3 regions of the Amycolatopsis sp. 195334CR genome follow, and region 2 is predicted to be linked to each of the others. Evidence: riboswitches for the same ligand, from Rfam matches in the RefSeq annotation. Region 2 holds a riboswitch; each other region holds the start of a gene.

Region 1 (10,010 bases), on a different contig from region 2:
TGCTCGTGGACCTCCGCCCAGGTGCGGCGAACCGGTTCCTTCGGCTCCCCAGTGACCATGCCCCGCTGCTGACCGCCCCCGGCCGCGGTGGCGACCAGGGTGTCCACGAACCGACTCATGGGCTCACTTTAGAGGGACGCGCTCCGCCGAGCGCCCCGGAGGTCTCGGCGCGGATGTCACGAATGTGGCTTTCGAGACGCGTACCGTCCCGAAAGCCACGTTCGTGACATCGCGGCTGGGCTACTCGATCGCTTCGGAGGTTTCCAGCCAGCGCTGCTCGACCTCGTCCTTTTCCGCCTGCACGGTCTTCAGCTGGGCGTTCAGGTCCATCAGCTTCGCCGGGTCGGTGGCCGCTTCGAGCAGCTGCGCGTGCAGCTTCTGCTCCCTGTCGTGCAACTGGTCCAGCTTGCGCTCCAGCCGCGACAGCTCCTTGCCGAGCGCCCGAACCTCGGCCGAGGACAGCTTCGGCGCCTCATCGACCGGCGCCGGCTTCTTGGCCACGGGCCGTTGCTCGGCGGCGGCCGCGGCCAGGCGCCGCGTCAGGTACTCCTCGATGCCGCCGGGCAGGTGCGTGATGCGCCCGTCGCCGAACAGCGCGTAGACCGCGTCGCAGACCCGTTCGGTCAGGTACCGGTCGTGCGAGACGACCACCATGGTGCCCGGCCACGAGTCGAGCAGGTCCTCCAGCTGCTGCAGGGTGTCGATGTCCAGGTCGTTCGTCGGCTCGTCGAGCAGCAGCACGTTCGGCTCGGCCATCAGCAGGCGGACCAGCTGCAGCCGCCGCCGCTCGCCGCCGGAGAGGTCCTCGACCGGCGTCCACTGCCGCGCCGGCGGGAAGCCCAGCTTCTCGGCCAGCTGCGACGCGGACAGCTCGTGCTTGCCCAGCACCACGCGCCCGGCGACCTGCTCGACCGCCTCCAGCACGCGGAGGTGCCCCGGCAGGTCCTCGAGTTCCTGCGTCAGGTGCGCCAGGCTGACCGTCTTGCCCTGGATCCGGCGGCCCCCGGCCAGCTCGGTCTCCCCCGCCAGCGCCTTGAGCAAGGTGGTCTTGCCGGAGCCGTTCACCCCGACCAGGCCGATCCGGTCCCCCGGGCCGATCCGCCAGGTCACGTTGTCCAGCAACGCTTTCTCCCCGGCGGCCAGGGTCACGTCCTCCAGCTCGACCACGGTCTTGCCCAGCCGCCGCCGGGCGAAGCTCATCAGCTCGACGGAATCCCGCGGCGGTGGCACGTCGGAGATCAGCGCCTCGGCGGCTTCGATCCGGTAGCGCGGCTTGGACGTGCGCGCCTTCGCCCCGCGCTGCAACCAGGCGAGTTCCTTGCGCGCCAGGTTCTGCCGCTTCTCCTCCAGCGTCGCGGCCAGCCGCGCGCGTTCGGCCCGCGCGAAAACCCAGTCGGCGTAACCACCTTCGTACTGCTCGACCCGCCCGCCGACGACCTCCCAGGTCCGGCCGCAGACGGTGTCCAGGAACCAGCGGTCGTGCGTGACCACCACCAGCGCGGTCTTCCGCGCGAGCAGGTGGTCGGCCAGCCAGCGCACGCCTTCGACGTCGAGGTGGTTGGTCGGCTCGTCGAGCACGACCAGGTCCAGTTCGCCGACCAGCGCGGCGGCCAGTGCCACCCGGCGGCGTTCCCCACCGGACAGCGTGGCGGTCGGGTTGTCCAGGCCCAGCGCGGTGATCCCCAGACCCTCCACAATGGACCGCACGCGGGCGTCGGCGGCCCATTCGTGGTCGGCGTCGTAGGCGGCCAGCGCGGCGTCGCGCACGGTCTCGCCGACCAGTTCGGTGCGCTGGGTGACCACGGCCATCCGCAGCCCGCGCACCTGGCTGACCCGGCCGCTGTCCGGTTCCGCGATGCCGGTGAGCACTTCGAGCAGGGTGGTCTTGCCACCGCCGTTGAGCCCGACGACGCCGATGCGCTCGCCCTCGCCGACACCGAGCGAGACGGCGTCCAGCAGCGGGCGGACGCCGTAGGACTTGGAGACCGATTCGAGGTTGACCAGGTTGACCATTACGCGTGCACCTGCGGCGGGACGGGACGGGGATCGGTGTCGCCGCCGACCGTCCTGGCGCCGGGCACCGGCCCGTGCGCCACGCGCACGGTGCGGCAGACCCCGGCCCCGGACAGCTCGGCCGCGACTTCGAGCGCGGATTCGGCGTCCTCGCAGAGGAACGCGCAGGTCGGGCCGGAACCGGAGACCGTGCCCGCCAGCGCACCGGCGTTCACCCCGGCCCGCAGCGTGCGGCGCAGGCCAGGGCGCAGCGAGACGGCCGCGGCCTGAAGATCGTTGCCCAGCAAGAGGGCCAGCTGCCTCGGATCACCGGAGGCGAGCGCTTCGACCACCGGGGCGTGCGAGCCGATCCTCGGTGGATCGCCCTCCTCGCGCAGCCGGTCGAGTTCGCTGAACACCCTCGGGGTGGACAGGCCCTTCTGGTCGAACGCGAGCACCCAGTGGAAGGTGTGGCGCGAGAGCACGGGCACCAGGCGCTCCCCGCGGCCGGTACCGAGCGCGGTGCCGCCGTAGAGCGCGAACGGCACGTCGCTGCCGAGCTTCGCGGCGACCTCGGCGAGTTCGTCGCGGGTGATCTCCAGCTTCCACAGCGAGGCCAGCCCGACCAGGGTGGCCGCCGCGTCGGCGCTGCCACCGGCCATGCCGCCGGCCACCGGGATGCCCTTGCGCAGCACCACCCGGATCTTCGGCTCGCTCTCCGCGCGGCCCACGTGCGCGGCCAGCGCCTGCACCGCGCGCCAGGCCAGGTTGTTCGCCCCGGTGGGCACGGACTTCTCGCCCTCGCCGTACACCTCGACGCCGGGGTCCTCGGTCACCGCCACGGTCACCTCGTCGGCCAGCGACAACGCCTGGAACACGGTCACCAGCTCGTGGAAACCGTCCTCGCGCAGGTCACCGACCGCCAGGTGCAGGTTGATCTTCGACGGCACCCGGACGGTGACTGGAGGCGGGACGACAGCGAGCACGGGGTCAAGCCTACGTGGCGGCAAAAAAGTCGTGCGTGCGTAGTGCCGTTCCGGCCCCGCGCACGCACGACTGGAGTTGCTTCAGGCCGCGACGCCCTGCGGGCCGCTGACCGGGTGCGTCACGTGCGCCCCGCGCTCGGCGATCCAGGCCAGCGCGCCGTCGGCCTGGTCCCCGCGGAGGCCGATGCGGAACCGGCCGACCGGGGTGTCGCCGATCCGGGTCAGGCCGCCGCCGATGGTGGCGATGTCGGTGCCGAACCGGGTGGCGGCCTCGGGCAACAGCGCGCCGACCGAGGCGAAGCCGATCAGCACCACGTCGACCGCGCGGTCGTAGCGGGCCGACTGCGCGCGGGTGGTCTCGATGGCGGGCAGCAGCGCCTGGGCGGTGCGGCTCGACGGGTCGACCAGCAGCGAGAGCACGTTGCCGTTCTCCACCACCTTGCCGTCCTCCAGCACCGCGACGTCGTCGCAGATGCGGCGGACCACGCCGGCGTCGGGCGTGGTGACGAGCACGGTCAGGCCCAGCTCGGCACGGGCGCGGTCGAGCGCGGTGAGCACACCGGCCGCGTCGTCGCCGTTGAGCCCGGCGGTCGGGTCGTCGGCGAGCAGGACGGCGGGCGAGGTGGCCAGTGCCTTGGCCACGGCCACCCGGCGGCGCTGCCCGGGGTTCAGCTCGGCGGGGTGCTGGCCGCCGCGCTGGGTCAGGCCGACGAGGTCGAGCAGGTTGCCGACGCGGGTGCGGCGGCGCGGGCCCTCGACGCCGAGCTGCTCCAGCGGCGAGGCCACGTTCCCGGCGACCGTGCGCTCGGGCTGCAGCGCGACGCGGGAGTCGACGATGCCGACCTGGCGGCGGATCTCCCGCAGGCGGCGGCCGTCGAGCGTGCCGGTGTTCAGCCCGTCCAGGCGGACCACGCCGCGGTCGGGGCGCTCCTGCAGCGCGACGCAGCGGGCCAGGGTGGACTTGCCGGAGCCCGCCGCGCCGACCACCCCGTAGAGCGAGCCGGCGTTGATGTCGAAGTTGACGTCGCGCAGCGCGTGAACGGGCGCGGCGTCGCCGGGGAAGGACTTGGTCAGGTTTTCGAGCGTGATCACGTGAATGCTCCAACAGCTGGGCGCGGACGCGCGCCGACCACAAGGAAGCACCGTCTGTTTCGACGGTGTGGCGTAAACCGGAAAGCGGCGAAGTGGGTACTGGGTCAGTCGTTGGAGCGACGACACGCACTTACCGTGCGGCGACCTTCATCCACTACTCGGCGTCGAGTCAGCATTCGCGACCGGTACACAGGATTCCTCCATCGGTCCTGGCGTTAGCACCTGCCCTCTCGGGTGGTTGCTGCGACTTCGGCGAGCCAGGCCTCTCAGTCGCTCGGGATGGATGCACAAGGAGTACACCCGATCCGGCTCGCGAAACGCAAGTCCGTAGTCGGAGATCACACGAACAGCCGCGTTATCCCTCGTTTTCGGCGGCCGCGGCGATGCGGGCGAAATCCTCGACGGTGAGTTGTTCACCCCGGGTCCGTGGATCGATACCGGCCGCGGTCAGCAGGTCCCCGGCGCGTTCGGCCGAGCCCGCCCAACCGGCGAGTGCCGCGCGGAGGGTCTTGCGGCGTTGCGAGAAGGCTGCGTCGACCACGGCGAAGACGGTCTTCCGCTCGGCGGGCCGGGTGGTGGGCACGCGCTCGAAGGCGACCAGCGCGGAGTCGACGTTGGGCACCGGCCAGAAGACGGCACGCGGCACCGCGGCCACCTTCTTCGCCCGGCCGTACCAGGCGAGCTTGACGCTGGGCACGCCGTAGGTCCGGCTGCCGGGGCCGGCCGCCATCCGGTCGGCCACCTCGGTCTGGACCATGACGAGACCGCGGGTGAGGGACGGCAGCTCGGCGAGCAGGTGCAGGACGACGGGGACGGCGACGTTGTAGGGCAGGTTCGCGACGAGCGCGGTGGGCTCGCCGACGTCGGCCTGGTGGACCCTGAGCGCGTCGGCGGGGACGACTTGGAGTTTGCCGGCCGCGTCGGGTGCGTGCTCGGCGACGGTCTCGGGGAGGCGGTTCGCCAGGACGGGGTCGATCTCGACGGCGACCACGCGGGAGCCGGTGGCGAGCAGGCCGAGGGTGAGCGAGCCGAGCCCGGGGCCGACTTCCAGGACGAGGTCGTCTTCGGTGACCTTTCCGAGCTCGGCGATCCGGCGCACGGTGTTGGGGTCGTGGACGAAGTTCTGGCCGAGCTTCTTGGTCGGCCGCACGTCGAGTTCGGCCGCCAGGCCGCGGATCTCGGCGGGGCCGAGGAGCCCGGCTGGTTTGGTCACCAGTGGATTCTAGGTGGCCCCGGGCTTCGGCTCCGACCTGGACCGAGTGTCACGCGGACCCGGGAACGGAAACGGCCCCCGGTGACGTGCGCACCGGGGGCCCTTTCAAGAAAACTGCGATCAGGGCAGGCCGAGCTTCTTCTGGCAGTGCGGCCAGGCGCTGTAGCCGCCGCGGGCGTCGCGGAGCTTGGTGGCGACGGCGATCTGCTCTTCCCGGCTGGCCTGGTGCGGCAGCGGGGCGTACTGCGTGCCGCCGTAGGCCTTCCAGGTGCTGGCGTTGAACTGCAGCCCGCCGTAGTAGCCGTTGCCGGAGTTGATGGCCCAGTTGCCGGTGGACTCGCAGTGCGCGAGCTTGTCCCACACCGCACCACCGCTGATCGGCGGAACGGCCGACTTCTTGGTGCCGACCCGGACCTTCTTCGGCTTGGCTTCCTTGGTGATCTCCTCGGAGATCTTCTCGCGGGCGACTTCCTTGTCGTTCTCCTTCGTCACCCGGTAGGTGACGTTCTTCGAACCGGCTTCGCCCTGCTCCTCGACGACGGTCTTGCCCTTGTCGAGGGTGTCGTCCTCGATCTCCTCGACCGGCGGCGGGATCTCTTCGTTCTCGTTGACCACCGACACGCCGGTGCGGCTGACGTGCACCTCGGCACCGTCGGTCAGCTTGTAGTCCATGCCGCCGTCGACCTTGTCCTCCGGGCCGATCGTCAGCTGCAGCTCGCCGAAGAACTCCTTGGCGGTCACCGCGTTGGTCTGCACCTGGCGGGGTTCGTTGCCGCCGTCGTACAGGGTCACGTTCTTCAGGGTCTTGACCTCGAGGGTCATCCCCTCGAGCGGGATCTGGCCGTCGCCACCGACGGACATCCAGGTGCCGGGCTTGGCCGCCTCGGCGAGACCGAGCTGGGTCATCGCCTCGGACACCGTGGTCGCGCGCACCCACGCCTCGCGGGGGCTGCCGTCCACGATCAGGTTCAGCTGGCGCCCGCGCTCCAGGGTGATGACCGTGTCGTCGGCCACCGCGGCGTCCGGCGACGGCGAGATCGCGTCGTGCGCGCCGATCTGGTAGCCGGCGTCCTTGAGCACCTCGCCGACGGTGCCGCCGAAGGTGTTGACCGTCTGCTGCGCGCCGTCGACGTCGACGGTGACGCTCTTGTTCATCGCCATCGCGGCGGCGCCGCCACCGGTCAGGGTGATCAGGACGGCCAGCACGGCGCCCTTGAGGAAGCGCTTCTTCCAGGTCTTCGCCGCCTTGACCACACCGTCTTCGACGGGCAGCGGCGCGCCCCGCGCGACCCGGTCCTCGCTGATCTCATCCGGGATGATGATCGGCGGGAGCATCGTGGTCTCGGCGTTGATCAGCCGGATCAGCTCGTCGACGTCGACGTTGGCCTCGGCCATCAGCGCGTCGGCGTCGGGGCCGAGCACCGTCAGCACGTCGTGCTGGGTGACGTTCAGGTCGTCGGAGAAGTCCAGCTCGCCCTCGGGGTTGGGCCAGTCGAGCGTACCGACGCCGCCCCCGGAGGAGGCGAACATGCTCGTCGGGTTGTCCTGGCGCGCGTATTCGCCGCGCCTGTAACCACCAGTCACTGGGTCGATCCCTTTCAGAAAAAGGCCGTTGCCTTCATTTCGGCGCCGGAGCGCCAGTTATCCGGCTCCCGCAGCCAGCGCCATCCAAGTCCGCCCGGGCTTCGGGGGCCCGGTCGCACTTCCCCGACGTGCACTGACGTGACTGTGGGTGTCCCGGCGACGGCCCCTCTGCGGGCAATCGACCGGCACGATCACGGGACAGTAACGAAGACTCGGAGGTTGCGCAAACACCCCCCGCAGTGCCGTGATCTGCATCACTCCTCAGATGGCCCAGCAGGCCGGATCTTTTGTCGCAATGCGTCAAACCCTAAGTAACGGTGGGGAGTTGAAAGACCCGTTCGGCGGTCTCGCGCACCGCGTTCGAGATCGTCTCCACGGACTCTTCCCGCAGCTCAGCGAGGTTACGCACGGTGTACGCCGTGCAGTAGGGCTCGTTCGGCCGTCCACGGAAGGGATGGGGGGTCAAAAATGGTGCATCCGTCTCGACCACGAATTGACCGAGTGGCGAGATCCGGGCCGCGTCGTGCAGTCCGCGCGCGTTCTTGAAGGTCACCGTGCCGGCGAACGAGAGCACGTACCCGGCGTCCAGGCACTTCCGGGCGAACTCTCCGTCACCGGAGAAGCAGTGGAAGACCACCGTCTCCGGCGCGCCCTCCTCGGCCAGGATCCGGAGCACGTCGTCGTGCGCGTCGCGGTCGTGGATCATCAGCGTCTTGCCGAGCCGCTTGGCCAGGTCGATGTGCCACCGGAACGCCTCCTGCTGGGCGTCGTGCGGGGCGTAGTCCCAGTAGTAGTCGAGCCCGGTCTCGCCGACCGCCACCACCCGCTCGCCGCGGGCCAGGCGCTCCACTTCGGACCGTTCCGCCTCGCCGAAGTCCTTGGTGCGCGTGGGGTGCACCGCCACCGCGGCGAACACCCGGCTGTCCCAAGTGGACGCCTCGGCGGCCCAGCGGGCGGCGGCGAGGTCGTCCGCGACGGTGACCACGCGGGCCACCCCGGCCGCCTCGGCGCGATCGGCCATGGCGGTCACGTCGGCCGCGGTGACCGCCCCGCAGGCGTCCATGTGCGTGTGCGCGTCGACCACCGGTGCCGGGAGCTTCTCCGGCACCGGTGGCAGTTCCTTCTTGCTCACGGCTCGATCGGCGCCCAGTCCGGACCGGTCTCGGCCAGCTTGGCGTCGAGCTTGGCGAACAGCGGCGACGGCTTGGCCAGCGGACGGCCCACCTCGATCGGGGTGGACGACCACGAGGCCTGCTCGGCCGCGTAGTCCCCGGTGAGGATCGGGTTCACCCGGCCGTCGATGTCCAGGTCGTCGACGTCGGTCAGCTCCGGCTGGGCGGCCCAGACCCCGGTGCCGCCGAGCGCCTCGTGCACCTTCTGCGCCGAGTGCGGCAGGAACGGGGTCAGCATGGTGTTGGCGTCGGAGACCACCTGCAGCGCGGTGTGCAGCACGCTGTCGCGCCGGGCGGTGTCCTCCTTCAGCTTCCACGGCTCCTGGTCGGACAGGTACTTGTTGGCCGCCGAGACCACCCGCATCGCCTCGCCGAGCGCCTGCTTGAACCGCGAGCGCCCGAGGTGCGCGCCGACCGTCTCGAACGCCTGCCGCGACAGCGCCTTCAGCTCCTCGTCGGCCGGGGCCGGCGCGGACGGCGCGGGCACGCCGCCGTTGTTCTTGTGCGCCATCGAGATCGACCGGTTGACCAGGTTGCCCCACTCGTTGGCCAGCTCGAAGTTCGTGCGCCGGACGAACTCGTCCCAGGTGAACGCGGTGTCCTGGGTCTCGGGACCGGCCGCGGCGATGAAGTACCGCAGCGTGTCCGGGCCGTACTCGCGCAGGAAGTCGTTGACGTAGATGACCGTGCCGCGCGAGGTGGAGAACTTCGAGCCGCTCATGGTGAGGAACTCGCTGGAGACGATCTCGCTGGGCAGGTTCAGCTCGCCGTACGGGCCGGGCTCGCCGCCCTTGTCGCCCTGGCCGTTGTGCCCCATCAGCAGCGCGGGCCAGATCTGCGCGTGGAAGGTGATGTTGTCCTTGCCCATGAAGTAGTACGACCGGGCGTCCGGGTTGTTCCACCACTGCTGCCACGCGTCCGGGTCACCGGAGCGGCGCGCCCACTCGACGCTGGCCGAGAAGTAGCCGATGACCGCGTCGAACCACACGTAGAACCGCTTCATGCCCTGGTCGCGCCAGCCGTCCAGGGGGATCTTCACGCCCCAGTCGAGGTCGCGGGTGATCGCCCTCGGCCGCATGTCGTCGACCAGGTTCTTGGTGAAGTTGAGGACGTTGGGCCGCCAGTCGGTCTTGGTGGACAGCCAGTCCCCGAGCGTCCGGGTGAACGCGGGCAGGTCGAGGAAGTAGTGCTCGGTCTCGACGAACTTCGGCGTCTCGCCGTTGATCCGGGACTTCGGGTTGATCAGCTCCGCGGCGTCGAGCTGGTTGCCGCAGTTGTCGCACTGGTCGCCGCGGGCGCCGTCGTAACCGCAGATCGGGCAGGTGCCCTCGACGTACCGGTCGGGCAGGGTGCGCCCGGTGGACGGGCTGATCGCGCCGCGCGTGGTCTTCGGCACCACGTACCCGTTGCGGTGCAGGGCCAGGAAGATCTGCTGGGTGACCGCGGCGTGGTTGCCGGTGCTGGTGCGGGTGAACAGGTCGTAGGTCAGGCCGAGGCCGCGCAGGTCCTCGCCGATCTGCCGGGTGTACTTGTCCGCCGTCTGCTGGGCGGTCAGGCCCTCCTTGTCGGCCTGGACGGTGATCGGCGTGCCGTGTTCGTCGGTACCGGAGACCATGAGCACCCGGTTGCCGGCCATTCGCTGGTAGCGGGAGAAGACGTCGGACGGAACGCCGAATCCGGACACGTGGCCGATGTGGCGGGGGCCGTTGGCGTAGGGCCAGGCCACCGCGGTCAACACAGGGGTGCTCATACCCGATTAGCCTACGGAAGCTGTCACTTGCGTTTTGTCCTGGGAGGCCCGTTGTCCGCGACCCGCTTGCTGGTGCTCGGCGTGGTGCGGATCAGCGGCCGCGCCCACGGCTACCAGGTGCGGCGGGAGCTGCTCAACTGGCGCGCGGACAGCTGGGCCAACGTGCAGCCGGGGTCGATCTACCACGCGCTGAAGAAGATGGCGGCCGAGGAGCTGCTGGA
Region 2 (10,010 bases):
GGGTGCACCGCCACGCCGACCGGCTTCGACACCACCACGATGTCGTCGTCCTCGTGCACGATCCGCATGCCCTCGACCGGCTCGGCGACCACCTCGACGGTGCGCGGCTCGGGCAGGGTGACCTCCAGCAGGCCCCCCGCGGTGAGCCGGTCGGACTTGCCCGCCGGCCTGCCGTCGAGCAGCACCTCCCCGGCCTCGGCCAGTTCGGCGACCGCGGTCCTGGACAGTCCGAGCAGCTTGGCCAGCCCGGCGTCGACCCGCATCCCGTCCAGGCCGTCCGGGACCGGCAGCATCCGCCCGCTCACGACTTCCTGACCTTCTTCTTCTCGATCGTCTTGCCGTCGTAGTCCTTGCCCAGCAGCGAGAGCAGGATGATCAGGCCGCAGCCGACGAACAGCGACGAGTCGGCCACGTTGAACACCGGCCACACGTCACCGTTGGGCGCGAACACCGAGACGAAGTCGACCACGTGGCCCTGCAGCACGCCGGGGGCGCGGAAGAACCGGTCGGTCAGGTTGCCCAGCGCACCGGCCAGGATCAGCCCGAGGCCGACCGCCCAGCCCGGCGAGCGCAGCCGCTTGGCGAACCAGATCAGCGCGATCACCACCGCGCACGCGATCAGCGCGAGCACCCAGGTCATCCCGGCGGCCATGCCGAAGGCGGCGCCGGAGTTGCGGATCAGCTGCAGGTAGACCGCGCCGCCGAGGATGCGGACCGGCTCGGCGAACTCCAGTTCGGCCACCGCGATCGCCTTGGTCACCTGGTCGACGGCGAGCACCAGCACCGCGATCACCGCGAGCAGCACCACCCGGCGCTTCGGCTGAGGCGGCTCAGGCGTCTCAGGCGCGTCGGGTACGGCGCCGCCCTCGCTCGGTTCGGCTTCAGGCGGTATCGGCTGGTCGCTCACCACGCCATTGTCCACGGCGCGTGACCAGCGCGGCGATCGCCCCGGTGAGCAGCACCAGCCCCGGCACCAGGCCCGGCGGCGCCGGGATCATCTCCAGCGAGCCCACCACGACCAGCAGCGCCACCACCGCGAGCAGCAGGCTGCGCTCCAGCACGGCGAGCACCAGCAGGCCGACCACGTAGACGAGCAGGTCGCCCAGGTCCGGCAGGGCCATCGCCAGCAGCATGCTCGCCACCAGCCCGGTCAGCACGGCACCGGTCCAGCCCGCCACCTTCCGCCCCCGGCCGGTGCCGAAGTACGCCCAAGCCAGGCCGCAGAGGCCGAGCCCGCCCAGCGGCAGCACGAAGGTGGTCAGGAAGCCGGACTCGTCGATCGAGGTCCAGCTCGCCCCGCCGAAGGCCGACAGCACCAGGATCGCGGCCGCACCGCCGGCCACCAGCAGGGCGACCCGCCACGCCGACGGCCGCGACTTGGCCTGGAAGACGTACCAGGCCACGGTCACCGCGAAGACCAGGAGCGCGGCGACCGGCCACCGGCCGAACGCCGAGAACGGCTGCGGGCTCTGCAACGCGACCAGGGCACCCGAATCGGCATAGGCGTACAGGCTCTGGACCATCAGGGGCTCGCCCTGCGGGGCGTAGGCGAACCAGCCGAAGTCCGTTCTCGGCACGAACACCACCGCGGCGAGCAGGGCCACCGCCGCGAGCAGCAGCGGGACCCAGTAGTCCCGCCGGTTCGCCGAAATCGGTTCGCGCACGTACTTACCCCCTGGCCAGCCTGGCCCCGATCTCCCGCACCACCGAGACGAGCAGGGCGATGTCCGCCGCGCCGGTCCGCCAGTTGACGATCGCCGGCCGCAGCGCGACCCGCCCCCGGTACACGGTCGTGCCAGCGTAGACCCGGCCGTCCGCCAGCAACTCGGCCCCCAGCCGCCGGTTCAGCTCGTCCATCCGTTCGTCGTCGAATCCCTCGTGGTGGTACCGGAAACACACCACGTTCAGGCCCGGCGGCGCGAGCGGTTCCAGGTCCGGCGCCTCGTCGACCAGCTTGCCGAGCAGCCGCGCGAGTTCGTGGTGGCGCTCGATCATCGCGCGGTGGCCGTCGCGGCCGTAGGCACGCAGCGTCGCCCAGATCGGCAGGGCGCGGGCGCGGCGGGAGGATTCCGGGCCGAGCGAGTTGTAGTTGATCCTGGCCTCGTCACCGACCGGCAGGTACGCCGCGTCGGGCATGCCGAACGACTGCACCAGGCGCCGGGGTTCGCGCAGGAAGGCGAACCCGCTCTCGTACGGCACGTTGAGCCACTTGTGCCCGTCGGCGGCCACGGAATCGGCGCGCTCGACGCCCTTCACCAGGTGCGCCGTCTTCGGGGAGACCGCGGCGAAGAGGCCGAACGCACCGTCGATGTGCAACCACGCGCCGTACTTCTCGGCCAGGTCGGCCAAATCGGCGATGGGATCGAAGTCGCCCGCGTTGACCTCACCGGCGTTCCCGATGATCACCGCCGGGCCGTCGACCGCGGCGAGTTCCGCTTCCATCGCGGCGAGATCCACCCGGCCGGCGTCGTCGCGGGCGAACACGCGCACGGTGTCGCGGCCGCAGCCGAGGATCTGCAACGCCTTGCGGCTGCTGGGATGCACGTAACCGCTGGAGAGCACCGGCAGGCGCGGCAACCCGAGCAGGCCGTCGGCGCTGACGTCCACCCCGTGCTGTTCGGCCCACCAGTGCCGGGCGGCGGCCAGCCCGGTCAGGTTCGCCAGCGTCGCGCTCGGGGTCAGCACACCGCCGTAGGACGCGGGCAGGCCGAACAGGTCCTTCAACCAGCCCAGTACGACGGTCTCCACCCGGGCCGCGAAGGGCGAGGTCGGCCAGAGCCCGGCGACCTGGTCGAGCAGCGACGTCACCCAGTCCGCGGCCTGCGCCGCCGGGGTCGAACCGCCGACGACGTAGTGGAAGAACCGCGGACCGGACGAATGCGTGGCCGCCTCGGTGCCGATCCGCACCAGCTCGCGGAGGCTGGGCAGGGTGCCGTCACCGCCTTCCGGCAGTGGCCCGTCGAGCTCGTCCAGCAGCGGTGCGGTGGCCGGGTCGTGGACCAGCCGGTCCCCCAGCGAAGCCAGGTACGGCCCGGCGGCGTCGGCCACCAGTCGCAGTGCTTCGGCCGTCGCGTCGCGTTCCTCCAGCGGATCTCCCATACCCGCAGAAGATCACGCGCACGGGCGCGCGTCTAGGCCAGGAAATCCGGCAGGGGCCGGGGATCCGGGGTCGGCGCCCAGCGGCCGTCGACCTTGCCGTACTCCCAGCGGGCTCCCCTGGCGACGATCTGCCGCAGGGCGAGCAGCAGCCGGTCGACGTGCTCCTCGGTGCTGCCGAGGCCGAGGCTGACACGCACCGCCTGCTGCCCCTCGCCGCCCGCGTGCCGGATCAGGCGCCGCGTCGCGATGTGCGCGCAGAACGCGCCGTCCCGCACGCCGATGCCGTATTCCGCGGAGAGCACCGCGGCCAGCCAGCCGGGCTCGAAGCCGTCGATGACGAAGCTGAGCGTGCCGACGCGGTCGACGTCGGCGTCGAACAGGCGCAGTTCCGCGAAGCCGGGAACGGAGGACAGCCCGCGGTGCAACCGCCGCAGCAATGCGTCCTCGTGCTCGCGGATGGCATCCCAGTTCTCCGAAAGCGCTTCGCACGCCACACCCAGCGCGTACACCCCGACCGTGTTGGGCGAACCGGCTTCGTGACGCTCCGGCCCGGAGTTCCACACCACGCCGATCTCGGCGCTTCCGTTGCGCTGCACCGCTTTGGTCGCCCCGCCACCGGCGAGGTACGGCTGCCCGGCCCGCAGCCAGTCGGCCCGGCCGACCAGCGCACCGGCCCCGAACGGCGCGTACAGCTTGTGCCCCGACAGCGCCACGTAGTCCACGTCCAGCTCGCGCAGCGAGAACGGCCGGTGCGGCGCCAGCTGGGCCGCGTCCAGCGCGATCCGCGCGCCGTGCTTCCTCGCCACCGCGGCGATTTCGGCCACCGGCAGCAGTTCGCCGGTCACGTTGGACGCGCCGGTGAGCACCACCAGGCGCGGACCCGGCGCGCACTCCGCCAGCGCACTGTCCACAGCGGACACCGCGGCGAGCCTGGTGCGCGGCGGTTCCACGCGGTGCACGCGCGGGCCGCGCCACGGCAGCAGCGCCGCGTGGTGCTCGGTGTCGAACAGCACCACGGAGGTCTCGCGCGGCAGGCACTTCGCCAGCAGGTTGAACGAGTCGGTGGTGTTGCGGGTGAAGATCACCGCGTCCGAGGAGCGGGCGCCGGTGAAGCGCCGCAACACTTCCCGGGTGCGCTCGTAGACCTTTGTGGACACCTGGGAGGCGAAGCCCGCGCCGCGGTGCACGCTGGCGTACCAGGGCAGGAACTCGTCGACGGCGGTGCGGACCCGCTGCAGGCAGGGCGCGCTCGCGGCGTGGTCGAGGTTCGCGTAGCCGATCTCACCGCCGTTGACCAGCGGCACGGACAGCGCGGCACCGGCGACTTCCGGGACGGTGCAGGTGCGTTCGAGTGCGAGCGTCATGGGGGGCCTCCTCGATGTCGGGACCCCCGACCGAGAGGATCCGCGCTTGCCCGCCACACCTCGTGACGAGCCAGGTCCTCACCCGGGGCACCCCACCGCGGTTGGAGGGTTGCCGGCCAGCTAGCCGGGGCTTGACGCTGGCACTCATGACCTAGCCGAAAAGGTAACCCACTGGGCGGCGCCCGCGCCAGGGCCGCCCAGTGGGTGAGATGGCGATCACTCCGCTTCGTACCGGAACCGGCCGGGGAGCTGGACCGCCTCGCCATCGGCGACACGCGTCGCGACGCCGCTGTACTGCGTGGTGCCCTCGGTGAACCGCCAGCCGCCGAATTCCTTGCCGTCAACGGGTTCCCCGTGCGATTCGGCAATGCGGGAGTGGACCTGGCCGTAGCTGAGGCCGTCCCAGTTCCCGGCGTCCAGCGCGTCCGCCGACCGCGCGGTCCCGTCCGGCAGTGTCCACAGGGTGAAATGCACGTGGGCGCCGGAACTGCTGCCACCGCAGGGCAGCGCGTTGCCGGTTTCGCCGAGCAGCGCGCCCGGTTCGACGGCCTGCCCGTCGGTGACCGCGATGCGCTCCAGGTGGTAGTAGCCGGTGCGCCAGCCACCCGCGTGGTCGATGGTCACCCAGTCGCCGCCGTCGCAGTGCTGCAGCCGGACCGTGCCGGCCAGCGGCGCGCGCACCAGGCCGTCGCGGGGGCTCAGGTCGAGCGCGTTCTTGACCCCGCTGGTGCCGTTGTCCGAATGGATGCCCGCCGAACTGACCTGCTGCCCAGCCTCGAACGGCAGGGCGAAGACGGGGAACGCCTCGGCAGCCGAAGCAGACGGCGCCAGCAGCACCCCACCGGCGAGCACGGCGACCGCCGCCAGCCCACGAAGGTTCGACGAGTCAGCCACGCTTCGTGCTCCCCACACTCGCTACCCACCATTCGGGTTAGTCAATGCGAGCGAAACGTAAGCCATTCGGCGGAAGTTAGGAATACACGAGGTGAGACAAAACCGCGTTAAGTGACCCAAGTCACACTGAATCATCGCTGCTCAGACGGGTTCACACGCCTACTCGAGCCGGGCCGCGGCCACTCCAGCCGGACCACGGCTACTCGAGCCGGACCACGGCCACTCAAGCCGGGCACGGCTACTCAGGCCAGGTCACGGCGACTTGAGCCGGGCCATGGCCGCGAAGGCCAAGTCACGGCTACTCGGCCGGGCCACGGCTCTCGAGCCGGGTCACAGCTGCTCAGGCCGCATCAGCTACCGGATTCGCCTCGCCAGCGAGCCAGTCTGCCCGCCCTGTCGATGGCCCGCAGCCGCCGCTCGGCGGCCGACCGGGCCGCCTCGGTGGTGACCACCAGCAGCTGGTCCAGCTCCTGGAGACGGCTGGTGCTCTGCGGCGTGAACGACTTGCCGCCGCGGACCACCAGGCTCACCGAAGCCCCCACCGGCAGGCGCAGCTCGGACAGGTACACGCCGTGCATCCGCGACCCCCGCTGGATGCGCACCTGGAGCAGTTCGGCCCCCAGCTCGTCCAGCGGCGCGGCGTCGACCTGGATCTCCCTGGCCTCGGTCGAATCGGACAGCCCGAGCCACCGGCCGAGCGGGGTCAGCGTCGCGCCCTGCAGCAGGGTCAGCACGATGACCAGGACAAACACCGCGTCGACCAGCTCCTGCGCCCCCGGCACGCCCTCGGCGAGCGGGATCATCGCGAGCACGATCGGCACCGCCCCGCGCAGCCCCGCCCACGACAGGAACACCTGCTCGCGCCACGGCAGCTTGAACGGCAGCGCGGAGATCAGCACCGAGGCGGGCCGCGCCAGCAGCAGCACCACCGCCCCGGCCACCAGGCCCTGGACCAGGCTCTCCAACAACCTGCCCGGCGAGGCGAACAGGCCGAGCAGCACGAACAACCCGATCTGTGCCAGCCACCCGAGCCCCTCGGCGAACGACAGCGTGTCGGACCGGTGCGGCAGCCGGGAGTTGCCCAGCACCACCCCGGCGACGTAGGTGGCCAGCAGCCCGGACGCGTGCGCGAGCTGACCGCCGGAGTAGGCGACCACGCACACCGCGACCGTGGCCACCGGGTAGAGACCGGTGGCGGGCAGCGCCGCCTTGCGCAGCGCCGCCGCGCCCACCCAGCCGAGCACCAGCCCGATCAGCAGTCCCGCGCCCAGCTCGTAGACCACCAGCAACGGCAGCGTCCAGTCCACTGTGGTCCCGGTGGCCAGCACGACGACGGCGATGTAGGCGGGCGCGTCGTTGATGCCGGACTCGATCTCCAGCGTGCCGACCAGCCGCTTCCCGATGCCCGCCGAGCGGAGCACGGAGAACACCGCGGCGGCGTCGGTCGAGGCGAGCACCGCGCCCCACAGCAGCGCCATCCGCCAGTCCAGCCCGAGCAGCAGGTGCAACGCCCCGCCGGTGATCGCGATGCTCACCCCCACGCCCACAGTGGACAGTGCGATTCCCGGCCACAGCGCCGGTTTGACGGTCTGCCAACGAGTGGTCAGGCCGCCCTCGGTGAGGATCATCACCAGCGCGGCCAGGCCGAGCGACTGGGTCAGCGTGGCGTTCTCGAACTCCAGGCCCAGCCCGGCTTCGCCGATCAGCACGCCGATGCCGAGGTAGAGCAGCAGCGAGGGCAGCCCGAGCCGGATCGAAACCCGCACCGCCAGCACGGAAACGAGCAGCACGGCCGCGCCGGCCCCGAGAATCACCGGGAGCTGGTCCATCCGCCGCCTCCCCTCGCCACCTGATCGCTCACTCAGAATAGTGAACGCGCGTTCGCGTGGTGACATCGGTGCGGCGCAACGGAAAATGGCTGTCCCCCGATTCGGCCGAATGGTTGACTTCCGACATGCCCCTGGTGCACTCGGTGAATATCGGCTCCGCGCAACCGAATCCGTGGAAATCCGTGCCCACCACGGGATTCCACAAGCGACCGGTCCCCGGCCCGGTGCTCGTCCGGGTGCCGGGACCGGCGGGCAGCGGGCTCGACGATGATCACGTGGGTGACCACCGCAACCACGGCGGCGAGGAGCAGGCGGTGCTCGCGCACGCGGTCGAGGACCTGGCGCGCTGGTCGCGGCTGCTCGGCCGCGAACTGCCGCCCGGCTCGTTCGGCGAGAACCTGACCACCAGCGGCCTCGACCTCACCGGCGCCCCGATCGGGCAGCGCTGGCTCGTCGGCGAGGAACTGGTGCTGGAGGTCAGCTGCCCGCGCGTGCCGTGCGCGACCTTCGCCGGGAAGATCGCCGAACCGCGGTGGATCAAGCGCTTCGTCGAGCACGCCCGGCCCGGCGCCTACCTGCGGGTGATCACCCCGGGCCCGGTCCGCGCCGGTGACCCCGTGCGGATCATCGCCCAGCCGGATGGCGCCCCCACCATCGTCGACGAGTTCCGCGACTTCTTCAGGTCGCGCTGAGGAACCGGGCGCTCACCTTCAGCGCGGGCCCGGACGAGCCGGCGTCCTCCACCAGCACCGCGAACGCCAGCTCACCGCGGTAGCCGGTGAACCAGCCGTGCGCGCCACGGCCGTCGCCGAACTGCGCCGTCCCGGTCTTTCCGCGCACCTCGCCGTACTCGGCCAGTTCTCGCGCGGTACCGCCGGTGACGACCTCCCGCATCATGGTGCGCAACGGGCCGAGCACTTCGGCCTCCGGGGCCTCGTACCCGGTGGTCACCACGGACGCGTCGTCGCGCCAGAGCGACGGCGTGATCGGCTGCCCGCTCGCGACCGTCGCCGTCATCAGCGCCACGCCGAACGGGCTGGCCACCACGTCGCCCTGGCCGATGCCCGCCTCGACCCGCTTCGCCTCGTCCTCGTACGCCTCCACCTTGCCCGCCTCGGTGGCCAGGCCGGGGATGTCGAAGTCCGCGTTCAGGCCGAGCCGGGTCGCCGCGTCGGCGAGCGCGCCGGCCGGCAGTTCCCCGGCGAGCCGCGCGAAGGTCGTGTTGCACGACCGCGCGAAGGTGGTGTGCAGCGGCGAGGGCGGAATGGTGAAACGGTCGTCGTTCGGAATGGTGCGCGTGCCGATCCGCGCTTCCCCGGGGCAGTCCAGCACGGTGTCCGGCCCGGTGCCCGCCCGCATGGCCGCGGTGGCGGTGGCGATCTTGAACGTGGACCCCGGCGGGTACAGCCCGGACACCGCCTTCGGCTCGGCACCGCCGGCGGCGTTCTGCGCCAGCGCCAGGATCCGGCCGGTCGACGACTGGATCGCCACCAGCATCGCGGGGCCACCGACCGAGTCCACCGCCTGCTGCGCCGCCTGCTGCGTTCCGGTGACGAGGGTGGACACGAACGGCTCGGCGACCAGGCCGGGCGCGCCGCCGAGATCTTCCAGCACGGTGCCCGCGGCGTCGCGCAGTTCGACGGACCAGGCGATCGGGGCGTGCTCGGCGGCGTATCCGGCGACGCGCGCGATGAGCGGGTCGACCCGCAGCCCCTCCACCGGTTTGGTGCCGTTGCCCTCGCGGACGAACATGGTCTTGCCGTCGCGATCGAGGAGCACCGGGCTGCCCTCGGCGCTCTTGACGGCCAGCCGCTTGTCCGCGGTGAGCTTGGGATGGATTTGCGCAGGGGTCCAGTGAACGAGCCACCGGCCGTCGCGTTGCGCGAATTCGATCGTGCTGTCGTACCGCCAGTCGCTGACCCCGAGCTTCCAGTCGAAGCCGACCTTCGCCGTGGTCTCCGTCAGTTCAACCAGCTTCGCGGTCAGCTTCTCGGCCTTCAGCCCGGTGCGCACGGCGTCGAGCACCGGCAGCGCGGCGGCCGGGTCATCGGTCAGGTCCGCGGCGGCGCGATGGTCCCCGCTGCCGAGCGCGGCGAGGTACCGGGTGACCGTTTCCCGAGGTCCAGGCGCCGGTGCCGCGGCAACCGGCGCGGGCTCGCCGTCGCGGGACAGGAACACCACCGCCGCCGCGACGATGCCCACCACGGCCACCGCCGCGACCGCCAGGACCCAGCGCTTCACCGACCGCGTCACGGCTCAACCCCCCAGTTGTCCGCCCCAGCTTAAGTCCCGGGCACGACCGTTCGGCTCGTTAGCCCGAATGGCCGCTTGTCCAGACCACTGGGAAAGAGGTGTCATGGTTCCAGCACGATTTGTTGTGATCAACAACATACGAGCTGTCACGCTCGGCCCGTGAGTGGCGGTGGTCCCCGGTCCCCGCCAATCCCCCGCCGCCACTCACGGGCCCCCTTGGCTCAGTTCTTGCGCACCGCCACGGTGACCTTGACGCCGTCGCCGACCGCGCCGGTGGACCCGTCGGCCACCTCTTCGTAGGCCACCGAGGTCGCCAGCGTCTCCCCGGCGATGAACTCCTCGTGCGCCTTCGCCGCCTCGGCCACCTCGGCCGGCGCGTCCACCACCAGCGAGATCCGGTCGGCCACCTCGAGCCCGGCGTCACGCCGCGCCTGCTGCACCACGCGCACCAGGTCGCGGGCCACGCCCTCGGCGGCCAGTTCGGCGGTCACCTCGGTGTCCAGCAGCACCAGCCCGGACCCGCCCGGCAGTTCGACCGCCGCGCCCTCGTCCTTGGCCACCAGCTTGCGGT
Region 3 (10,010 bases), on a different contig from region 2:
ACCGGCCATTCCCTCAGTTGCCACAGCTGTCCTTCCATTCAGCGGCTACGACGTAGCGGTACCGCCCCCGGTTCCACCCGATCCGGATCGCGGTCCGGCGTGCTCGGCGAGCAGGCGCGCGATCCGCTGGTGCGAGGTCTCGGCCGTAGCCAGCCAGAGCGCGCCCAGGCAGGCGAACAGCACGGCGTCCCGAGCCGAAGCCAGCCAGACCGGGAACGGCGCGGCCGTCCCGGTCGAGATGACGCGGATGGTGCCCCACGCGGCGACCGCCAGCAAGAGCAACCCGATGACCAGTCCGGCCGCACCGCGCTTGGGCCGTTCGGCCGCAACGGGCTTCTTCCGCTGGTCACGCGCCAGAAATTCGGCCCCGTACCGGCGCACCCGCGCGGCGTCGGTGCGCACGGACGAGAAGATCACCCAGACCAGCACGGCGAGGATGAGGCCGATGATCACCACGCCGGTCGCGGGCGGGTCCACCAGCAGCGTTTGTTCGATCTGCGGCCACGGCGAGGTGAAGCTGCCCTCGCCCCGGGGCGCGTCGTATCGCGGGATGGTGGCCAGCACGGTGTAGGCCACGGCGGCCACCAGCCAGGCCACGAGCAGCTGCAGCCGCGGGATCCGGATCGCCTTCCGCTCGGCCCGCGTGACCGGCCACTCCTTGGCCTCGGCCCGCTCCTCCGGGCGGAAGACCCGGTACACCGAGACCGCGGCGGCGAGCGCGAGCACCACGGCCAGGAAGCCGAACCCGATCACCGCCGGTAACCGCACGGCCGAGTACTTCGCCGTGTCGTTGCGGCCGAGCGTGGTGTCGGCGCGGCCGGATTCGGACGTGTCGAGGTAGACCGGCACGTCCCGCTCGCCCGGCTCGAGCTGGCCCGCCGGGAACTCGGCGTGCTCGGTTTCGCCGTCCGACCAGCGGACGTCGGCCTGGCAGGTGTAGCTGGTGCCGAAGCCGTGCGGCCCGATCGGACCGTGCTCGGCGCAGCCGGTGACGGTGGCCACGCCGAGCCGGTCGGCCACCGGATCACCGCCGTAGGTCACCCGCGCGACCGTGCTCCAGGCCAGCAGGCCGAGTACCAGCGCGAGACACCAGGCGAGCGCCTTGACCAGTCGGCGCGTGGGGTTCGTCACGCGCCGAAGGTAACTCAGCTCTTCGAGTGGTCCCGGACGTCGGTGCGCAGCGGGTGGCCCGCGGGCACCTCGACCAGCACGATCCGGGTGCCGTCGGGATCGGCGATCCAGGCCTCGTCCAGGCCCCACGGTTCGCGGCGGGCCTCGCGCACCGGCTCGACGCCCTTGGCCGCCAGTTCGGCCAGCGCGGCTTCCAGGTCGCGGACCTGCAGCCAGAAGGCGATGTCCGGGGTCGGCCCGGTCTCCCCGCGGCCGACGAGTTCCAGGAAGCCGCCGCCGAGGAAGAAGATGGTGCCGACCGGGATCTCGCGGTAGATCGCCAGGCCCAGGGTGTCCCGGTAGAAGGCCGTGGAGACCTCCAGGTCCTTCGGCATCAGCAGCACTCGGCTGTTCAGAACTTCCATGCCTACTTCCCTACCGGCGCGTTCACGCCACCGCAATGGCGGTGATCCCGGCCAGCACGACACAGGAACCGAGCACGCGGCGCAGCGGGTCGGCTTCACCCAGTACCAGCCACCCGGCCAGGCCGCCGAGCACGATGCTGAGCTCCCGCGCCGGTGCGACCAAGCTCACCGGCGCCATCCGCATGGCGAACAGCACCAGCAGGTAGGCCACCGGGGAGAACACGCCGACCAGCAGCACCTCGCGGCGGTACTCGCGCCACAGCCTGCCGGTGGCCGCGCCACGCAGGGCGTACGGCGCGAGCAGCGCGCTCTGCAGCACCGCGCCGAGGCTGAAGTAGACCAGCGGCGGCACGGCCAGGCTGGTCACCGAATGGGCGTCCCACAGCGTGTACCCGGCGATCGCGGCGCCGGTGAGCAGGCCGTAGAAGATGCCCGCGCGGCGTTGCTTCGGGTCGGTGCCCGCGCCTCCGCTGCCGATCACCAGCACACCGGCGACCACCAGGAAGGCGCCCAGCAGGCCGAGCCAGCCCGGCCGTTCGCCGAGGACCAGCACCGCGGCCAGCACCGACAGCAGCGGCCCGCTGCCCCTGGCCAGCGGGTAGACCACGGACAGGTCGCCGACCGCGTACCCGCGCTGCAGCACGATCCCGTAGGCGACGTGGAGCACCGCGGTCCCGGCCGCCGCCAGCAGCCAGGTCCACTGTGGACGTTCGTCGGCGAACAGCAGGGAGATCGCCGCCACCGGCGCGAAGACCACCGCGGTCACGGTGTAGTAGAGGAAGACGAACCGCGCCCCGCCGCCGGCGACCCGCTTCGCGGCGAGGTTCCACCCGGCGTGCACCACGGCCGCACCGAGCACGAGGAGCAGGGCCGTCACGTTCACCGGAGATCAACCTACGCCCGCCCGCGAGGCCGCTGAGCAGGATGTTAGGCTTTTCACTCGTTGCCGCGTGGCATTCCGCCATGGAGGAAACCCGCAGTCGCGGGGCCACTTGACAGACGCGGCGGCGACCACCCGAGGAAACCAGAGGGAGCGCCGGTATGGCCAACATCAAGTCGCAGATGAAGCGCATCAAGACCAACGAGAAGGCGCGTCAGCGCAACCAGGCGATCCGGTCCTCGGTGAAGACCGCGATCCGCAAGTTCCGCGAGGCCGCCGACTCCGGCGACAAGGCCAAGGCCACCGAGGCCCAGCAGGAGGCCGCCCGCAAGCTGGACAAGGCCGCCACCAAGGGCGTGCTGCACGCCAACCAGGCCGCGAACAAGAAGTCGGCGATGGCCAAGCGCGTCAACGCGCTCTGAGCCGCTTCCCGAAGGGCCCCCGGTGATCAACCGGGGGCTTTTTCGTGTGTTCGGCGTCTCGATAGGGCAGGCTATGGCGCGTGAGCGCCTATGACTACGACCTGATCGTGATCGGCTCCGGCCCCGGCGGGCAGAAGGCCGCGATCGCCGCGGCCAAGCTCGGCAAGCGCGTGGCGGTGGTCGACCGCCACGACATGGTCGGCGGGGTGTGCGTCAACACCGGCACCATTCCGTCGAAGACGCTGCGCGAGGCCGTGCACTACCTGACCGGGATGAGCCAGCGCGAGCTGTACGGGGCGAGTTACCGGGTCAAGCAGGACATCACCATCTCGGATCTGATGGCGCGCACGCAGCACGTGATCGGGCGTGAGGTCGAGGTGGTGCGCGCGCAGCTGCTGCGCAACGGGGTGCACCTGGTCAGCGGCCTCGGCCGGTTCACCGATCCGCACACGGTCGCGGTCGAAGGCGGTCCGCGCGGTGAGCGGACGGCGCTGACCGGCGAGTTCGTCGTGATCGGCACCGGCACGCGGCCGGCGCGACCCCCGGAGGTCGACTTCGACGAGGCGCGGGTGCTCGATTCGGACGAGATCCTGAGCCTCGACCGCATCCCGTCCTCGCTGGTCGTGGTGGGGGCCGGGGTGATCGGCATCGAGTACGCGTCGATGTTCGCCGCGCTCGGCTGCCGGGTGACCGTGGTCGAGCAGCGCGAGCGGATGCTGGAGTTCTGCGACCCGGAGATCGTCGAGTCGCTGAAGTTCCACCTGCGGGACCTGGCGGTGACCTTCCGGTTCGGCGAGAAGGTGGTCGACGTGGCGGTCGGCGAGCACGCCACGGTGACGTCGCTGGCCAGCGGAAAGCGCATCCCGGCCGAAGCGGTGATGTACTCGGCGGGGCGCCAGGGCATGACCGACGCGCTCGGCCTGGAGCACGCGGGCTTGACGGCCGACAAGCGCGGACGGCTCAGCGTGGACGGCCACTACCGCACCGAGGTGCCGCACATCTACGCCGTCGGTGACGTGATCGGTTTCCCCGCGCTGGCCGCGACCTCGATGGACCAGGGCAGGCTGGCCGCCTACCACGCATTTGGTGAGCCGGCGAACGAACTGGCCGCCCTCCAGCCGATCGGCATCTACACCATCCCGGAAATCTCCTACTGCGGCGCGACGGAGGCTGAGCTGACTTCGTCGTCGATCCCCTACGAAACCGGCACCGCCCGGTACCGCGAACTAGCCCGAGGCCAAATAGCCGGCGACTCGTACGGGATGCTGAAGCTGTTGGTGTCCACAGAGGACAGGAAGCTGCTCGGCGTCCACGTCTTCGGCACCGGCGCCACCGACCTGGTCCACATCGGCCAAGCCGTAATGGGCTGCGGCGGCACCGTCGACTACCTGGTGGACGCCGTCTTCAACTACCCGACCCTGTCGGAGGCCTACAAGGTCGCCGCCCTGGACGCCACGAACAAGATCCGCGCCCTGGCCCGCTTCACCACCACCTGAGCTTTGCCACCCCAGCCCAACACCCAGCGACGCTCGAAGCCCCGATCCAGCGCCAGCGACTGAAGCCACCCGGCCCGCGCCAAACCCGCCAGTACCCAGCTGGCGGCTCGTGCCGACCCCACATCCGTCACGGTGCCCCAGCTCCGTGCTGGTGCCACACCACCATGCCGGTGCCCCAGCTCCGTGCTGGTGCCGCACATCCGTGCCGGTGCCCCAGCTCCGTGCTAGTGCCGCACATCCGTGCCGGTGCCCCAGATTCGCGCGGGCACCTCAGCTCCATGTCGGCGCCCAGATCATGTCGGCGCGCCAGTTCGCGTCGGCACCCAGTTCGCGTCGGCGCGCCAGTTCGCGTCGGCGCCTCAGCCCCACGCCAGCGCCCCGCGTGTCAGCGCCTCAGCTCCGTGCCAACACGCCAGTTCCCGAACCAGTCCCCCGAAGCTGCTGACCTCAGCGCCGTTCCTTAGCCGCCGCGATCGCCAGCACCGCCCGCTCCAGGGCGTAGTCCGGATCCGCCGCCGCCCCCTTCACGTCCGCGTTGAGCTTCGCCACGACGCGCATCGCGTCCGCCAGCCCGTCCGGCCCCCACCCGCGCACCTGCCCCTGCGCCTTCCGGATCTTCCACGGCGGCATCCCCAGCTCCCCCGCCATCGCGTTCGGGTTCCCGCGCCCGGCCCCGGCCACCCTTGCGATCGTCCGTACCGCGTCCGCCAGCGCGTCGGCGACCAGCACGTGCGGCACACCGATCTGCATCGCCCAGCGCACCGACTCCAGCGCCGCCGCCCGATCCCCGGACACCGCCTTCTCCGCCACCGCGAACCCGGTCACGTCCGCCCGGCCCCGGTGGTACTGCCGAACGGCGTGCTCGTCGACCTTCCCACCGGAGTCGGCCACCAGCTGCGTCGCGGCCGACGAGAGCTCCCGCAGATCCGACCCCACCGAGTCGATCAGCGCCATCACCCCGGCGGCGTCGATCTTGCCGCCCGCCTGCCGGACCTCGTTGCGCACAAAGGCTTCCCGCTCGGCGGGCTTGGTGATCTTCGGGCATTCGACCACCTCCGCCCCGGCCTTGCGCAGGGCAGCAGGCAGCGCCTTGCCCGCCTTCGTCCGGCCGCCGCCGGTGTGCACGATCACGAGCACCACCCCATCGGCGGGGTCCTTGACGTAGGCCAGGATCGCGTCGCCGATCTCCTGCGAGGCGTCCTGCGCCCCATCGATCGCGATCACCCGGCCCTCGCTGAACAGTGACGGACTGACCAGCTCGGCCAGCACCGGGGCTGTGAGTTCGGACACCTTCATCCGGGTGAGGTCCGCCGCCGGATCGGCCCTACGGGCGGCCTCGAGAGCGGCTCGAATCGCCCGCTCGATGAGCAGTTCTTCCTCGCCGAGCACGAGGTGGAGCGCGGCTGCGTCGGTCACGGCACGATCCTGCCACGCCCGGCTACGGCTAGCCCGGCACGGTGAGGTCCTCGCGTGGGCACGGCGTGATGCCGTACGGTGTTGGCGAGGCGCCGCGCCCAGCGCGGCCCGACAACCGAATACCGCTCATCCAGAGGGGCAGAGGGATACGGCCCGAAGAAGCCCCGGCAACCGGCGTCAGCCTGTCATCTCGATTCCGCGAGGTAGCTGACGATCACGGTGCCAATTCCGGCCCACACCCGTGGGGCAGATGAGGAAGGACCTCGCGATGACTGCCACCCTCCGCACGACCAAGCGCACCCTGGACCTCGGCCCGGCCGTCGAGCTGGTGTCGAAGGAAGAGGGCCACCGCCAGCCGCTGGCGCCCGAGTTCGTCTCCGCCGAGGACTTCTCCCCGCTCGAGGTCGCCTACGACTTCGGCCGCGTGCGCCGCGAGGACATCGAGAAGGGCCCGCGCAACATCTGGCGCTACAAGAGCCTCCTTCCGGTGCCGTCGAACGTCGAGGAGATCCCGAACACCGAGCCCGGCTGTACCCGGCTGGTGCGTGCCGACCGGCTCGCGAAAGCCTTGGGGCTCAAGCGAGTCTGGGTCAAGGACGACACCGGCAACCCCACCCACTCGTTCAAGGACCGCGTGGTCGCGGTGGCACTGGCCGCCGCCCGCGAGTTCGGCTTCGAGGTGCTGGCCTGCCCCTCCACCGGCAACCTGGCCAACGCCGTGGCCGCGGCCGCGGCCCGCGCGGGCTGGGAATCCGTGGTGCTGATCCCGAAGACCCTGGAGCGGGCCAAGATCCTCACCACCGCGGTCTACGACGGCGCGCTCATCGCCGTCGACGGCAACTACGACGACGTCAACCGCCTGGCCACCCAGCTCGCCGCGGAGAACGAGAACTGGGCGTTCGTCAACGTCAACGTGCGGCCGTACTACTCCGAGGGCTCGAAGACGCTGGCCTTCGAGGTGGCCGAGCAGCTGGGCTGGCGCCGCCCGCAGCAGATTGTCGTGCCGATCGCCTCCGGTTCTCAGTTGACCAAGGTGGACAAGGGTTTCCGCGAGCTGGGTGAACTCGGTCTCGTCGAGCAGTCGCCGTACAAGATCTTCGGCGCCCAGGCCACCGGCTGCTCGCCGGTCTCGGCCGCCTTCCGCGCCGGGCACGACGTGGTGCAGCCGGTCAAGCCGGACACCATCGCCCGCTCGCTGGCCATCGGCAACCCGGCGGACGGCCCCTACGTGCTGGACGTGGTCAACCGCACCGGCGGCTCGATCGAGGACGTCAGCGACGAAGAGGTGGTCGAGGGCATCCGCCTCCTGGCGCGCACCGAAGGCATCTTCACCGAAACCGCCGGCGGCGTGACCGTGGCGACCGCGAAGAAGCTCGTCGAGGCCGGGAAGCTGAACCCGGACGAGGAAACCGTTCTCCTGATCACCGGTGACGGCCTCAAGACGCTCGATGCCGTCGAGGGCAAGATCGGCCCGCGCGCCACCGTGCCCGCCTCCGCCGACGCGGTTCGCGAAGCTCTCGCCAAATAATCTCCTTTCCTGAACACGAATGTGGCTTCCGGACGCTGGCCCGTCCGGGAGCCACATTTGTCTTTCGCGGTAGAACAACGGACTCGGCGCTGGGAAACAACGGCTCTTCGGCCATCAAACACCCGAACGCCGAATTCGTCCACGCCGCCCGCTGAGTTGTCCACAACCACCCACTTATCCACAGCCCCCGCCCCGCCCCCTGGCCTCCCCCGCCCCATCCCCATAGCGTCGAAGGCGTGTTCGAACGTCTTCAATCACTCGCCCATCCCGGAGCACCATCCTCCGAGGAACCGAAACCGGATCTCGCCGAACTGGCGGCCCGGGTCGAACGCGACCGCACGCGCAGGCTGGTCACGCGTTGGCTCCCCAAAGCCCGTGGCAGTCCGGTAAAACGCCGCACCGCGATCGTGTTCGCCATCGCCGGTGTGCTCTCGATCGTGCTCACGGCCCTGCTGCTGTTCGGCGGCGGGCCGGAGCCGGAGCGCGCCCCGCCATTGCCGATCGCCCGTGCGGCACCGGTTTCCAGCGCACCACCACCGAGCGCGTCCGCCGAGTTGGTGGTGAGCGTGATCGGCAAGGTCATCCGGCCGGGCCTGGTCACGCTTCCCGCCGGAGCGCGGGTCGCCGACGCGGTGCGTGCGGCCGGTGGCGCCTTACCCGGCACCGATCTTGCCACCGTGAACCTGGCTCGCCGTCTCAGCGACGGGGAGCAACTCGATGTGGGAGCACCACCACAGGCCCAAGGTCCGGCGCCGACTTCCCCCGGCGCCGGACCCGAGGTCAAGGTCGACCTCAACACCGCGAGCCTGGCTCAGCTCGACGATTTACCCGGTGTCGGAGAAGTGACCGCGCAACGCATTCTCGACTGGCGCAATCAACACGGCCGTTTCACCGCGGTCGAGCAACTCCGTGAAGTGGAAGGAATCGGCGAAACCCGGTTCACGCGCTTGCGTGATCAGGTGACCGTGCAATGACCCAGGCCGCCGATTCGGCGGTCACCCCGGAACCGGCCGGGCACGACATGCGGCTGGTACCGGCCGCGCTCACCGTGTGGCTCGGCACGCTCGGCGGCCTGCTGTTCGGCTGGTGGGTGGCTCTCGCGGTCGGCGCGGGTGTCGCAGCGATGGCGGTTGCCGGACTGGTCGTCGCCCGCCGCCGCGCAGCGGGCGACGAGCGGTTTCGAGCGCTTCTGTTGGCACTACTGGGTTTCGGCGCGCTGCTCGCGGTGGTGGTGACGCCACGGTTGCAGGCCGCGCAACAGGATCCGATCCGTCCGGCGGCGGATCGAGGAGTACACGCGGTGTTCCGGGTGACGGTCACCGAACGGCCCCGGCCGATCCGTTCGGCCGGCTACGCGGGAAGGGCAGGTGGTACGAGTGCGGTGCTGATCCCGGCTGAGGTCGCCGAAGCCACGGTCGACCGGCGGGCAGTGGTCTCCGACGGTCGAGTGGTGTTGCTGGCCGCGTTGGAAGGCTGGTCGGATCTGTTGCCAGGGCAGCAGGTGACGGCCTCGGGTTCCCTGGCCCCGGGGCGTCAGGCCGAGCTGACCGTGGCGGCCCTCCAAGTACGAGGGCCACCTCTAGCGGTCACCGAGGCGCCGTGGTGGCAGCGGGCAGCCGCATCAATGCGAGCAGGACTCCGGAAGGCATCCGGCGTGCTCAGCGAGGAACCCGCTGGGCTGGTGCCGGGGCTGGCGGTCGGTGACACCACCGGCATGTCACGTCGGGTGGAGGACGAGTTCCGTGATGCGGGCCTGTCACACCTGACGGCGGTCAGCGGGAACAATGCTCGTCCTACACATGCGGCTAGGACGAGCGAGTCCAGTGGGCACCATCGCCGGGAGGCAGACGGCCCGCCCGCTCCTGACCTCCGAGGAGCGCTCGCATGCGTGTGTGGATCTACCGGGTGGCCGTGGTGTCGGCCCTCGTCATCGTGCTGCCGTGGGTGCGCGGCATCGGCGCCCCGCTGATCGGGCTCGGCTGATGGCCGCGCGCGGGCTGTGCCCCGAGTGCAAGCACCAGCACGGGCTCACGAAGGACGGCACCCTTCGCCGCCACAACGACCCGAACGCCATGCCTCGGATCCAGAGGTGCGATGGCTCCGGGAACAGCCCGGTGTGCCCTGGCAACCTCCGCGACTGCCCGACGTGGCAGCACCACCCGGTGTGGCACGCCTGGAACTCCGGGGAGGACGCGTGATGCGCGCGAACACAACCCCGGGGCACCTCTCGACCTGGAGCGGCTTCCTCTTCGGCTCGGTGGTCAGCGTGGCCGCCAACGTCTTGGCGACCCGCATTCCGCCCGAGGGGGCAGACGCCGGCTGGAGCCCGACGCTCGCGGCGCAGATCGGCGCCGCCGTGTGGCCGCTCGCACTGCTGATCTCGGTCGAGGTGCTGTCGCGGGTGCCGTGGCCGGACCGCTGGACCTGGAAGGTGGCCATCTACCTCGGCGTGGGGGCGGTGGCCCTGTTCTCCGCCGTCATCTCCTACCAGCACATCCGGGACCTGCTCCTGCACTGGCACTACCCCACCTTGTCGGCCTCGGTCGGTCCCCTGGTGATTGACGGCCTGATGACGGCCGCCGGGATCGGGCTGCTGGCGGTCTCCCGGCACCGCCAGGAGATCGCCAACCACCAGGACCAGACCTCGGGAGCCACCACCGAGGACCAGGCGCCCACGATCCCGCCCGCCAGCCCGGTGGAGGACCCCGAGCCCGCGCCCGCCAAGCGCCCGAA

What was found. A riboswitch is a leader RNA that binds a small molecule or an ion and turns the genes downstream of it on or off. The one in region 2 is predicted to bind S-adenosylmethionine.
Region 1: linked by a shared signal. The riboswitch ahead of JYK18_RS07165 (methionine ABC transporter ATP-binding protein) and the one ahead of JYK18_RS42190 (aminotransferase class V-fold PLP-dependent enzyme) in region 2 are both predicted to bind S-adenosylmethionine.
Region 3: linked by a shared signal. The riboswitch ahead of thrC (threonine synthase) and the one ahead of JYK18_RS42190 (aminotransferase class V-fold PLP-dependent enzyme) in region 2 are both predicted to bind S-adenosylmethionine.

What each region holds. Positions count from the first base shown of each region.
Region 1 is NZ_JAFJMJ010000001.1:1,470,979-1,480,988, forward strand. Features, by position in the region: gene JYK18_RS07150 (fatty acyl-AMP ligase) at 1-119, opposite strand, end outside; gene JYK18_RS07155 (ABC-F family ATP-binding cassette domain-containing protein) at 241-2,013, opposite strand; gene JYK18_RS07160 (4-(cytidine 5'-diphospho)-2-C-methyl-D-erythritol kinase) at 2,013-2,978, opposite strand; gene JYK18_RS07165 (methionine ABC transporter ATP-binding protein) at 3,060-4,070, opposite strand; SAM riboswitch class I at 4,268-4,356, opposite strand; gene rsmA (16S rRNA (adenine(1518)-N(6)/adenine(1519)-N(6))-dimethyltransferase RsmA) at 4,426-5,283, opposite strand; gene JYK18_RS07175 (resuscitation-promoting factor) at 5,404-6,813, opposite strand; gene JYK18_RS07180 (TatD family hydrolase) at 7,175-7,999, opposite strand; gene metG (methionine--tRNA ligase) at 7,996-9,789, opposite strand; gene JYK18_RS07190 (PadR family transcriptional regulator) at 9,841-10,010, shown strand, end outside.
Region 2 is NZ_JAFJMJ010000003.1:1,065,639-1,075,648, forward strand. Features, by position in the region: gene JYK18_RS42170 (RluA family pseudouridine synthase) at 1-305, opposite strand, end outside; gene lspA (signal peptidase II) at 302-892, opposite strand; gene JYK18_RS42180 (hypothetical protein) at 882-1,664, opposite strand; gene JYK18_RS42185 (pyridoxal-dependent decarboxylase) at 1,669-3,099, opposite strand; gene JYK18_RS42190 (aminotransferase class V-fold PLP-dependent enzyme) at 3,132-4,463, opposite strand; SAM riboswitch class IV at 4,501-4,615, opposite strand; gene JYK18_RS42195 (M23 family metallopeptidase) at 4,680-5,357, opposite strand; gene JYK18_RS42200 (potassium/proton antiporter) at 5,708-7,186, opposite strand; gene JYK18_RS42205 (MOSC domain-containing protein) at 7,369-7,878, shown strand; gene JYK18_RS42210 (penicillin-binding transpeptidase domain-containing protein) at 7,865-9,439, opposite strand; gene ileS (isoleucine--tRNA ligase) at 9,661-10,010, opposite strand, start outside.
Region 3 is NZ_JAFJMJ010000001.1:4,626,111-4,636,120, reverse strand. Features, by position in the region: gene JYK18_RS21730 (YbaB/EbfC family nucleoid-associated protein) at 1-24, opposite strand, end outside; gene JYK18_RS21725 (DUF6346 domain-containing protein) at 46-1,131, opposite strand; gene JYK18_RS21720 (VOC family protein) at 1,146-1,535, opposite strand; gene JYK18_RS21715 (EamA family transporter) at 1,558-2,418, opposite strand; gene rpsT (30S ribosomal protein S20) at 2,577-2,837, shown strand; gene sthA (Si-specific NAD(P)(+) transhydrogenase) at 2,918-4,333, shown strand; gene holA (DNA polymerase III subunit delta) at 4,781-5,749, opposite strand; SAM riboswitch class I at 5,873-6,006, shown strand; gene thrC (threonine synthase) at 6,018-7,277, shown strand; gene JYK18_RS21690 (ComEA family DNA-binding protein) at 7,514-8,251, shown strand; gene JYK18_RS21685 (DUF2637 domain-containing protein) at 9,475-10,010, shown strand, end outside.